Regions from separate parts of the Brooklawnia propionicigenes genome, predicted to be linked through region 3. Evidence: riboswitches for the same ligand, from Rfam matches in the RefSeq annotation. Region 3 holds a riboswitch; each other region holds the start of a gene.
The links. Region 3 has a riboswitch for thiamine pyrophosphate ahead of thiM (hydroxyethylthiazole kinase). Riboswitches for the same ligand answer to the same signal wherever they lie in the genome.
Positions count from the first base shown of each region.

Region 1: another riboswitch for thiamine pyrophosphate. It lies ahead of QUE25_RS08970 (ECF transporter S component); the one in region 3 lies ahead of thiM (hydroxyethylthiazole kinase).
Region 2: another riboswitch for thiamine pyrophosphate. It lies ahead of QUE25_RS12440 (ABC transporter ATP-binding protein); the one in region 3 lies ahead of thiM (hydroxyethylthiazole kinase).

Region 1 is NZ_AP028056.1:1,984,533-1,988,472, reverse strand. It holds gene QUE25_RS08975 (ATP-binding cassette domain-containing protein) at 1-1,963, opposite strand, end outside; gene QUE25_RS08970 (ECF transporter S component) at 2,041-2,646, opposite strand; TPP riboswitch at 2,681-2,790, opposite strand; gene QUE25_RS08965 (cysteine hydrolase family protein) at 2,961-3,605, opposite strand; gene QUE25_RS08960 (MFS transporter) at 3,689-3,940, opposite strand, start outside.
Region 2 is NZ_AP028056.1:2,707,248-2,711,187, forward strand. It holds gene obgE (GTPase ObgE) at 1-1,148, shown strand, start outside; gene proB (glutamate 5-kinase) at 1,151-2,308, shown strand; TPP riboswitch at 2,358-2,452, shown strand; gene QUE25_RS12440 (ABC transporter ATP-binding protein) at 2,442-3,269, shown strand; gene QUE25_RS12445 (ABC transporter permease) at 3,266-3,940, shown strand, end outside.
Region 3 is NZ_AP028056.1:2,533,753-2,537,692, forward strand. It holds gene malQ (4-alpha-glucanotransferase) at 1-985, shown strand, start outside; gene QUE25_RS11690 (isochorismatase family protein) at 1,023-1,607, opposite strand; TPP riboswitch at 1,761-1,859, shown strand; gene thiM (hydroxyethylthiazole kinase) at 1,850-2,653, shown strand; partial or broken gene thiE (thiamine phosphate synthase) at 2,650-3,282, shown strand; partial or broken gene thiD (bifunctional hydroxymethylpyrimidine kinase/phosphomethylpyrimidine kinase) at 3,319-3,940, shown strand, end outside.

The sequences.
Region 1 (3,940 bases), 550 kb from region 3:
AGTACACCTGCCCACCAGGGGAGGCGTACAACAGCATCGAGAGCGCTGCCAAGGGCGCACCCACGAACAGCGGGACCATCCGTAGTGCCACCTGACGTGGGCTGATACCGACCAGTGGAAGCAACAGGAGTTCCAGGACCAAGGCGATCGAGGCGGAGAGCACATCGATGGAGATCATCAGCGGCGTCGTCATCGCGACCAGCCCGAGGAACTGCACCACCGGATTGACTCGCTGAAGCAACTCCCCGCGCAAGGCGGCCTGCCATCGTGACCGCGCAGCACCCGGGGCATCCGGTGTGGACGAAGCTGTCCGCGGCACGAAGCCCGAGGGTTGCACTGGATCATCGGCGACGCGACCCGAGGGCGCCGGATCATCGGCTGCGGACACTGGGTGCACCGGAGGATCGTCGCCCGCGGCCCTACGGGTGCGGGGGTCCCACCCGAGGTCGGCGAGGTCGATGACGTGGCCGTCCATGGCCGCCACGAAGGAGCGGTCGTGGGTGATGGAGACGATCGTGGTGCCGCGGGTTACGGCGTCGCGCAAGATGCCGACGAGTTCCAGCCACGTCGTACGGTCCTGCCCGAAGGTCGGCTCGTCCAGCACGACCACCTCGGGCGCGCAGATCAGGGCGGTCGCCACGGACAGCCGCCGCTTCTCCCCACCCGACAGCGTCATGGGGTTGGCGAGGGCCACGTCGTCCAGGGCAAGAAGGCGCAAGAACCGGTCCACCTGGGTGGCCGTCTCCTCCGCCGGGGTGCCCGCGGCGCGGGGACCGAGCTCCAGTTCTTCACGTACCGTACGCGACACGAACTGGTATTCGGGCTCCTGGAACACCATGGAGATGCGCCCGAGCAACTCGCGGGACGACCAGGCATGGGGGTCGGTGCGCCCGGGAGCCGGGGCCAGGTCTTCCGCCACGCGGACCTGCCCTGCGAGCTGAGGCAGCAGGCCGACCAGGGTGAGGGCCAGGGTGGACTTGCCGAGACCGTTGTCCCCGACGATGCAGGTGGACGCGCCGCGGGGAATATCGATGTCGATCCCCGCCCGGACCGGCCGGCTCTGCTCGTACCCGATGGTCAGGTCGCGCCCCGAGAGCACCACCGCGTCAGAGCCAGCGGCCGTCGGACCGGCTGCGGCCGGCTGCGTGGTCATCCGGGCGTGGGCCTCCTTGACCACGGCGACATCGTCGCCGGGCAACCAGATGCCGGCGGCGCGCAGCTGCCCGCCCTGGTCGCGCAGCACCTCGTCCAGTGGGCCGTCGGCGGCGATGGTGCCGTCGAGGATCACGACGCAGCGGTCCACCAGGTCTGCCCACACGTCCACACGGTGCTCGACGACGACCAGGGTGGCTCCGGTGCGCTCCAGCACACGCTCGGCGGCTGCACGCACTTCGTCGACTCCGTGCGGGTCGAGATTGGCGGTCGGTTCGTCGAGCAGCAGCAGACCCGGACGCATGGCCAGGACGCTGGCCAACGCCAGGCGCTGCTTCTGCCCGCCGGAGAGCTTGGAGGTGGGATGGTCCAGTGGCAAGTGCAGGCCCACGGCATCCAGCGCGTCTCGCACCCGGACCCAGATCTCCTCGCGGGGGACGCCGAGGTTCTCGCAGCCGAAAGCGACATCGTCCCCCAGGCGAGCCATCACCACCTGGGCCTCCGGGTCCTGCATGACCAGTCCGACACGCTCGCGTGCGGCGTGCGGGAGGCGGTCGTCGAGTGTGAGTTCGCCCAGGGACTCGCCCTCGTCCTCGCCGCCCAGCAAGCCGGCGAGCCCACCCATCAGCGTGGACTTGCCCGCACCCGAGGCGCCGAGCACCAGTACCCGCTCGCCCGGCGCGATGTCGAGGTTCACGTCGCGCAAAGCCCACGCCCGGCGTCCGGCATGCCGCCATCCCCACCCACGCGCGCGCACCCGTACGCCGGGAACGGCGCGGACCTCGGGCAGACGAGGCGAGTGGAGGGTCACGGCTGGAATCCTGTCGGGATTGTGGTCGGGAACGGACGACGAGGCGGACGCGACGGCGACCTCTGTGCTGGGTCTGTTCAAACCCGGCCGCGGATCTCGCGTCCCGCAGCGAACCGGTCGAGGGCGCCGGTCTGGGCGAGCCCGCGCACCAGCAGCCAGCCGACCAGGCCCGCCAGGACCAGACCGGTGACGATCATCGTGGACAAGTAGATGAGATTGAAGGTCAAGGTCTTGGCGAAGTTCGGGGAACTGCCGAAGAAACCTTCGAACACCCATGCGGCCACGCCCGCGCCGGCTCCGGCCAGCATGGCGACGGGCAGGTTGAACTTTCGGTAGCCGAAGATCAGGAAGACGAGTTCCGCACCCAGCCCCTGGACGAGGCCCGAGTAGACCGTCGAGATGCCCCACTGGGAACCCAATGCCATCGACACCACGGCAGCGAGGACCTCGACGAAGACCGCGGCACCCGGCTTGCGGATCACCAGTCCGCCCAGGACGCCCCCGAGCAGCCAGATCCCAGCGACCAGCCCGCCAAATCCCGGCGTGGCTGCGTCGATGACGGCGTATGCCGCGCCCCCGACCTGATTCCATACCAGGAAGATGACTCCGCAGGCCACCCCCAGGATCGCGGCGGTCACCATGTCAACGACGCGCCACTGCAGGCGACCGTTGGATTCGCTCATGTCTCTGTTCCTTTCCCGTGCACTGCGAGTGCCCGGGAAAGAGCGGGAGCCTTCCTACGCCGGTATGGTCCGGTTCAGGTTCGACGGTCGAGGGCGGTACGCCCTCCTCTCAACCCGGCTTCCCGGGTTCCCGTGGCACTGGCTGGAGTATAGCCCCCATGCTGATTTTGGCCCGCAGCGGTTCAGGTTCCTTGTGGTTCGGATCCTGATCGACCGCTTGCGCACGGTCCCCGTGAATCGACTTTCGCGCCGCCAGAAGCCACGTGATGCCGCATTCGTCCGTCTCCCGGGCTCTGCGCGCCTAAGGCAACCGATCAAGCCTCTGCCATCAGCGCTGCGACGACTTGCTCGGCAGTGAGGAGGTTGACCCCGATCAGTCGGAAGTCGGCGAGACGTTCCGGGGTGGATTGCGACACGGCATCGGTCACGAGCACCGCACGAAGATCGCGTTCGCTGGCGTCGAACAGCGTGGCCCGCGGGCAGTTGGGAAGGTTGCAGCCGGCGACCACCACCGTGTCGACCTCGTGAGAGTGCAGCCAAGTCTCGAGTCCGGTTCGATAGAACGCGCTCCACCGCGGCTTGTATACGACCGCCTCGCGGGCAGAAAGCTGCTGCGGTTGACCACACAGGAGCCTGTCGGGATCAAGGGTGATCCCCCGGTGCCCGGGAAGAAGGATCGCCGGGATGTCGGCGCCAGGACTTCCCGGTGCGACCACACCTGCTCCCGCTTCGATGCTGGCACGACGTATCGCGTCCACATCCGAGCTGCCCGGCTGATAGAGCCGGATCACGTGCGCGATGGGACGCCCAGCAGCACGAAACCCGCCGGCAAGCTCGGCCAGACGAGCAAGCAGCCGTTGCGTGCCAGGAACCGGCATTGCTCCGTCGATGAAATCGTTCTGTACGTCAATGATCAGCAACGCCGAACGAGCGAAATGCGGAGCAGTATAGTCACACACCTTTTCATGGTAGAGCCGCAGCGGCCGCCTTCTGGATGGCTCGTTCTGTTGGCCGACACGTCGTCGGTCTCGACCATGAGCACTCAGTCGTCGCGGTCCGAGACGGTGTGCTTGCCTTCGGGAGGCTGCGAGGAGTCCGCGACGGCGAGAAGAGCGCACACGCTCATGGCCACGAGCACGAGGAAGACGGCCACGAACGTCATCGTCCACCCCGGCACGCGCGAGTGGATCCAACCCGCGGCGACCGGCCCAGTCGCCGCCACGGTGTACCCAATGGTCTGAATCAACGCGGTGATCCGCCGGTTCTCGTCAACGTCGCGTGCCCGCTGGATGAC
Region 2 (3,940 bases), 170 kb from region 3:
ACGCCGCGCTCGCCTCGGCGGCCCGCAAGGCGCCCGGCTTCGCCCTCCTCGGCGAGGAAGGCGACGAACGCATCGTCGACCTCGAGCTCAAGGTGCTGGCCGACATCGGCCTGGTCGGCTACCCGAGCGCCGGCAAATCCAGTCTGATCGCGGCGATTTCGGCGGCAAAGCCGAAGATCGCCGACTATCCGTTCACCACGCTGGTCCCCAATCTGGGCGTGGTGGTGGCCGGAGAAACCACCTTCACCGTCGCCGATGTGCCCGGCCTGATCGAGGGAGCCAGCGAAGGCCGCGGCCTGGGCCACGACTTCTTGCGTCACATCGAGCGGTGCCAGGCCATCGTCCACGTCATCGACTGCGCCACCTGGGAACCCGGACGCGAACCGCTCGGCGATCTGCAGGTCATCGAGAAGGAGCTGGCCAACTACGGCGGCCTGGAAGACCGGCCGCGCCTGGTGGCTCTGAACAAGATCGACGTGCCCGATGCCCGCGACCTGGCCGAAATCGTCACCCCCGACATCGAGGCAGCCGGATACCGGGTCTTCCCGATCTCGACGAAGACCGGTCAGGGCCTGACCAAGCTCATCTTCGCGATGGCCGAGATCGTGCGCGAGCGTCGTGCCGAGATGACCGCCGCGCCGCCGCGCCGGATCGTTATCCGTCCCGAGCCGGTAGCCTCCAGCGGCCGCGAGTTCACCATCAAACGTCAAGGCGACGGCGAGGGCGGTTTCGTCTGGCGGGTGCGGGGTGACAAGCCCGAACGCTGGGTGCGGCAGACCGATTTCGGCAACGACGAGGCCGTCGGGTATCTCGCCGACCGGCTCAACCGGCTGGGTATCGAGGACGAACTGCTGGCCATGGGGGCAACCCCCGGCGATGCGGTGGCGATCGGCGCCGGGGAACATCCGGTGGTCTTCGACTTCGCTCCGCAGGTCGATACCGGTGCCGAACTGCTGTCGCGCCGCGGTGAAGACCAGCGGCTCGAAGAGGTGCGTCCATCGGTGCGGCGCCGCCGCGAGTTGGATGCCGCCTATCATGCTGCCCGTGATGAGCTGGTGGGCCACGACCGGGAGGCCGACTGGCGCGAGCTGCACCGTCAGGCGCTGGCCGACGAACTCTCCCATGATTTCGACGAGGATGGCGAATAGCGTTGAGCCCCGATTTCGATGGTGTGCTGACCGAGGAAGAAGTCCGTCAGCAGGTTGCCACCGGACGCCGTCTGGTGGTCAAGGTCGGTTCCTCGTCCCTGAGCAGCGCCTCGCGTGGTCTCGCCGAGGATCGGGTCGCCGCCTTGGTGAGCGCGCTGGCCGATGCTCACGACGACGGCCACGACATCGTGCTGATTAGCTCGGGCGCCATCGCCGCGGGCTTGGCTCCGCTGCAGCTGCGCAGGCGTCCGCGCGACCTGGCTCACCAGCAGGCTGCCGCCGCGGTCGGTCAGGGGCTGCTGGTGCAGCGCTACACCGAACTCTTCCGAGATCGCGGTATCCTGGTCGGTCAGGTCTTGCTGACCGTGGACGATGTCACCCGCCAGTCGACCTATGCCAATGCGCTGCGCACACTGGGCACGCTGTTGCGGATGGGCGTGGTGCCGATCATCAACGAGAACGACACCGTCGCCACCCACGAGATCCACTTCGGTGACAACGACCGGTTGGCCGCGCTGGTCGCCCAGTTGGTGCGCGCGGACGCGTTGCTGCTGCTCAGCGATGTCGATTCGTTGTTCACCGCACATCCCGACGAACCGGGTTCGCTGCCCATCAGCTTCGTGCCCGATGTCGAGGCGCTGACGGTCGACACCCATCGGATCGGTTCGAATATCGGCTCGGGCGGGATGACCACCAAACTGCAGGCCGCCCAGATCGCCACCGGCGCGGGCATTCCGGTGGTGCTCGGCCGGGCATCGCAGGTGGGGGAGATCCTCGTCGGCGAACCGGTCGGCACTGCGTTCTCGCCCATCGACAAGCGCCGGCCGCGCCGGCTGCTGTGGCTGGCACATGCGTCCATGGCCAGGGGAGCGCTGTACATGGATTCGGGTGCGGTGCGGGCGGTCACCCAGGCCAATGCGTCACTGCTGGCTGCCGGGATCACCAAGGTGACCGGCGATTTCGTCGCCGGTGACCCGGTCGACCTGGTCACCCCGTCGGGTGAGGCGGTCGCCCGTGGCCTGGTCAACTTCGATGCCGATCAGCTGCCGGCGATGCTGGGCCGCCGCTCGTCCGAACTGGCCGCCGAGCTGGGCGTCCAGTACGAGCGCGAGATCGTCCACCGCGATTCCCTGATCCTGCTCAACCACACAATCGATTAACCGGCCGGGCGGTCGGGGGGCGGGCTTGCTATAGTTCGCCAGGTCAACAGAAAGCGACACGGGGTGCCTGCCCAGCAGGCTGAGATGACACCCGTTGAACCTGAACTCATTCGTATGAGCGGAGGGATGTCGAATGGCCATCAACGCTTCGGCCGACCCTCCAACGCCCGCGATCACCATCGACGATCTGGGCTTCCGCTACCCGAAAGCCGAGCGCGGCGTGCTCGGCGGACTGCGGCTGCAGGTGCCGGCCGGTCAGCATCTCGCCTTGATCGGACGCTCCGGCTGCGGCAAGTCCACCCTGCTCTCGCTGATCGCCGGGCTGCACGAACCCACCACCGGTACCCTCAGCGTCCTGGGACGCGACGACCCAGCCGGACGACTGGCCTCCTGCGCGATCATGCCCCAGGGCGACTCGCTGCTGCCGTGGCTGAACCTGCTCGACAACGTGGCGATCAGCCTGCGCAACCGCGGAGTCACACGTCCACAGGCCAGGGCCCGGGCGCACGCCACCTTGCACCAGTGGGGACTCGCCGACTGGGAGCAGGAACGCCCCGCGGCACTGTCCGGGGGCATGCGGCAGCGCGCCGCGCTGGCCCGCGCACTGCTCGCCGACAAGCCGATCCTGCTGGCCGACGAGCCCCTTGGCGCGCTCGACGCCATCACCCGCGCCGAGGTCCAGCAGTGGCTACGGGCCACCATCATCGGTTCCAGCGCCACTTTGATCATGGTCACCCACGACGTGGACGAAGCTCTGCTGCTGTCCCACCGGGTCGTGCTGCTGGCCGAACCCGCTCCTGGCCAACCGGTCAGCACGGCAGCGAGCTGGCCGGGCTGGTTCGCCGACGACCGCCCCCGTGAACTCCTGCTCGGAGACCCGGCCTTCGCCACGGTCAGAAGGCAGATCCTGCAATCGTTCGCCGACTCCGGATTCGGCCCGAATCCGGGAGCGCCCCGATGAGCTGGTATCTCAAGCACAAGGTGCTACCACCAGCCATCACGGTGCTGCTCATCCTCGCCGGCTGGATCGCCGTGACCGCGAACGGGCTCATCCCCGACTACGTCATTCCCGCACCGAAAGCCGTGCTGGATTCGCTGATCGCCACCTGGCCCACCCGGTTGGCCTCGGCCACCTGGCTGACATTCAGCGAAACCGTCATCGGGGTCCTGCTCGGGGTGGCGGTCGCGGTGATCGTGGTCATCATCTCGGGCTATCTCCCGGTCATCGGCTCGGCCATGACGCCGCTGCTGATCGCCTCCCAGGCCATCCCGGTGATCGTCATCGGCCCGCTGCTGACCATCGCGCTCGGCTACGGGATGGCCCCCAAGGTCATCGTGGTGGCACTGCTGTGCTTCTTTCCGGTCGCGCTCAACCTGCTCTCCGGCATCCGGTCGGTGGACGCCCGGCTGATCGACACCCTGCGCAGCCTGCACGCCACCCGCCACGGACTGTTCTGGCGGGTTCGGCTGCCGTATGCGGCGCCACGCGGCTTCGCGGGGCTGCGGGTCTCGGTGACCTTCGCCCCTGTCGCCGCTGTCTTCGCCGAATACACCGGCTCCACCGACGGCATCGGCTACCTCATGCTGCAGGCGATCCCCAGGATGCAGACCGACTTCGTCTTCGCCCAGGTC
Region 3 (3,940 bases):
GGTCGGCATCGTGACCGATCTCGCCGTCGGAGTGAGCGGCGCCTCGGCCGACACCTGGATGATGAGCGACATCTACGCCCAGGACATCAGCGTCGGCGCGCCGCCGGACGGCTACAACCAGCTCGGACAGGACTGGGGACAACCGCCGTGGCGGCCCGACCGGCTCGCCGATACCGCTTACGGCCCGTTCCGCAGCATGCTGCAGACCGCCCTCAGCCATGCGGGCGGCGTGCGGATCGACCACATCCTCGGCATGTTCCGGCTCTGGTGGATCCCCGAGGGCGGCACGCCGCGCGAGGGCACCTATGTGCGCTACGACCACGATGCGCTCATCGGCATCATCATGTTGGAGGCTCAGCGCGCCGGGGCATTCGTCATCGGCGAAGATCTGGGCACCGTCGAGCCCTGGGTGCGCGGCTATCTCGCCGAACGCGGCATCCTGGGCACCTCGGTGCTGTGGTTCGAGAACGACGCGAACGGCCAGCCCTCTCCGCCCGAACATTGGCGCGAATACGCGATGGCCTCGGTGATCACCCATGATCTGCCTCCGACCGCGGGCTATCTGGCCAACGAGCACGTCCGGTTGCGGCACGATCTCGGGCTGCTCACCGAGTCGTACGAGGAAGAAGCGGCCGCCGCTGAACTCGAGCAGGATGCCTGGATGCGCCGTCTCGACGAGCGCGGCCTGTTCACCGACGACGTGGAGGACGATGTCGAGGCGAAGGTGCTGGCGCTCTACCGCTACCTGACGTACACCGATTCACGGGTGCTCAATGTCGCGCTGGTGGATGCCGTCGGTGACTACCGCATCCAGAACCAGCCGGGTACCTGGCGGCAATACCCGAACTGGCAGATACCGTTGTCGGGGCCGGACGGCGCACCGCTGATGCTGGAGGACCTCTACCAGATGGAGCGCCCGATGCGGCTGGCCGCGGTGATGAACGGGTACTCGTGGGTGCCCGGCCCGAGCAGACCGGCGTCCTGAGGCTCGATCGGGGCTGTCCGAGGCCGGCGAGATGCGGTCAGCCGGCGACGACGACCCCTGCCTCCTGCAGGCCTGCGACGACCTGGGGCACGCGGTCGGGGCTGACTGCGGCTGAAAGATCGAGCAGCATCTCGGTGCGGTAGCCATGCTTGGCGGCATCAGCGGCCGTCGCGCGGACGCAGTAGTCAGTGGCCAGGCCGCAGACCACGACGTGGTCGACATCGTGGGCGTCCAGCCAGGCTCCCAACCCCTCGCCGCCGTCGTCGCCGCCGATCGTCCCCTCGAAACCGGAGTAGGCGGCCTGGTAGGCGCCTTTGTCGAAGACCGCGTCGAAGGGCAGATCGGCGACTGCCGGATTGAAATCGGCGCCCTGAGTGCCCGCCACGCAGTGCCTGGGCCAACTGTCGATGTAATCGGGGGTGGCGTTGAAGTGGGCGCCCGGATCGATATGGCGATCACGGGTGGCGACCAGATAGTCGAAGCTGCGATCGGTGCCTCGCCCAAGCTCGCCCTCCACGAAGGCTGCGATATCCGCGGCCACCTTGGTGCCGCCGGCGACCGCCAGCGAACCGCCCTCACAGAAGTCGTTCTGAACGTCTACGACGATCAATGCAGTAGTCACTGTGCCTCCCGCGCACCGGCATCCGTAGTCCTGTCTCGATGCTAGCGGCGATGGCCCGCTATCCGACCTTCGCCGGTCCGGGAAGCACGCTCGCAGGCCGGTCGACCATCCGGAATCGCCTCGCCTGCCGGCTGGTGGCCGGTGCTAACGTACATCCAAGACGCGGGGTGCCGGGGAAGGTACCGGCTGAGACCAAACCCGTAGTGACCTGATCTAGGTAGTGCTAGCGAAGGGACGTCCAGATGAACGTCGATTTCCATTCCTCTGCTCTGGCCGAGAGCATCACTGCACTGCGGGAGCGCAACCCGCTGGTGCAGTGCCTCACCAATCATGTGGTGATGAACTTCACCGCGAACGTGCTGTATGCGGTCGGCGCATCCCCGGCGATGTGTGACAACCCCGAGGAGGCCGCAGGATTCGCCACCCAGGTCGCCTCCGGTGTGCTGGTCAACAACGGCACTCCCTCGTCCGAGCAGATCCAGGGCATGTACCTGGCCTCAGCCGCTGCAGTCGCCGCCGGCAAACCCTGGGTGCTCGACCCGGTCGCGGCAGGCGGACTGCCGTGGCGCACGGCCGAGGTCAAGAAGATGATGGACGCCAACCCCGCCACCATCCTGCGCGGCAACGCCTCCGAGATCCTGGGCTTCCTGGGCGGCACCTCCGGACGCGGCGTCGAGGCGACCGACTCCACCACCGATGCCGTGGACGCGGCCCATGAGTTGGCCCGTCGTTACCACTGCGTCGTCGCGGTCAGCGGCCCGGTTGACATGATCACCGATGGCGACGAACTGGTGAAACTGAGCAACGGCAGCGCGATGCTCACCCAGGTCACCGGGGTCGGCTGCGCGCTGGGCGCGGTGATGGCCGGCTATGCGGCGGTCACCAGCCCGCTGAACGCGGCGATCGCGGCTACCTCGCATATGAACATCGCCGCCGAGAACGCTGCGTCCGTCGCCAGGGGACCGGGCAGCTTCGCCGTCGAACTCCTGGATGCGCTCGCTCGGCTGAGTGCCGAGCAGGCCGCAGATCGGGTGAAGATCTCATGAGCAAGGATCTGGATCTTTCGGTCTACCTGGTCACCGACACGGTGCAGTGCGGGGCGCTCGGTGTGGCGGAGACGGTCAGGCAGGCCGTGCAGGCAGGCGCCACGCTCGTCCAGGTGCGCGACCCCGATGCCGACGATGATGCATTCCTGGCGATGGCCCGCGACGTCGTCGAGACGGTCCGCGGCACGGGCGTGCCGGTGCTGCTGGACGATCGGGTGCACCTGGTCGCCGCCGCGGGAGCCGACGGCGCCCATGTCGGGCAGTCCGACATGCCCGTGGCACAGGCCCGGGCGATCCTCGGGCCCGACCCGATCCTCGGCCTGTCGGTCGAGACCGGGGAGCAGCTGGACTGGGCTGTCGCCCACCTCGGCCGCGGTGACATCGACTACCTCGGCCTGGGCCCGGTGCGCCCGACCGCATCCAAGCCCAATCACGCACCGGCCACCGGTCTGCGTTATCTGAGCGGCCTGGCCGCCCGCAGCCCGTGGCCGTGCGTGGCGATCGGGGGAGTGAAGGCGGCCGATACCGCCGCCGTGCGGCGTTCGGGTTTCGCGGGGGTCTCGGTGATCAGCGCGATCTGCGGACAGCCCGATGTCCGGGCGGCCACCCGCGAGTTGGTGAATGCCTGGGCCAGCGGCGGGCTGCCTCCCGTCGCGCTGACCATCGCGGGTAGCGACCCCTCCGGCGGCGCAGGCATCCAAGCCGACCTCAAGACCTTCTCCGCGCTGGGTGCTTTCGGCACCAGCGTGATCACCGCGCTGACCGCGCAGAACACCCAGGGCGTCACCGGGGTACATGTGGTGCCGGTCGACTTCGTCGCTCAGCAGTTCGAGACCCTGGTGGCCGATGTGCGCATCGATTCGATCAAGGTCGGCATGCTGGCCACCGCCGAGCTGGCCGACGAGGTCACAGAACTGCTCGGCGAGCTCGATGCCCCCGTGGTCCTTGATCCGGTGATGGTCGCCACCTCCGGCGATCGCCTATTGGACGACGACGCTGTCCAGGCGGTCCGGCGGCTCATCGCGAAGGCCGACATCATCACCCCGAACCTGCCCGAGGCCGCGGTTCTGCTGGGCGAGACGCAGGCCACCGGCCTGGACGAGATGTCGGCCCAGGCAGTCAAACTGCGCGAACTCGGGGCGGACTGGGTACTGCTCAAGGGTGGACATCGGCTGGATGCCCGGGCCACTGATGTACTCGCGGGCCCCGATGGCGTCCACGAGCTCGTCAGCCACGTCGTACAGACCAAGAACACCCACGGCACCGGCTGCACACTGAGCTCGGCGT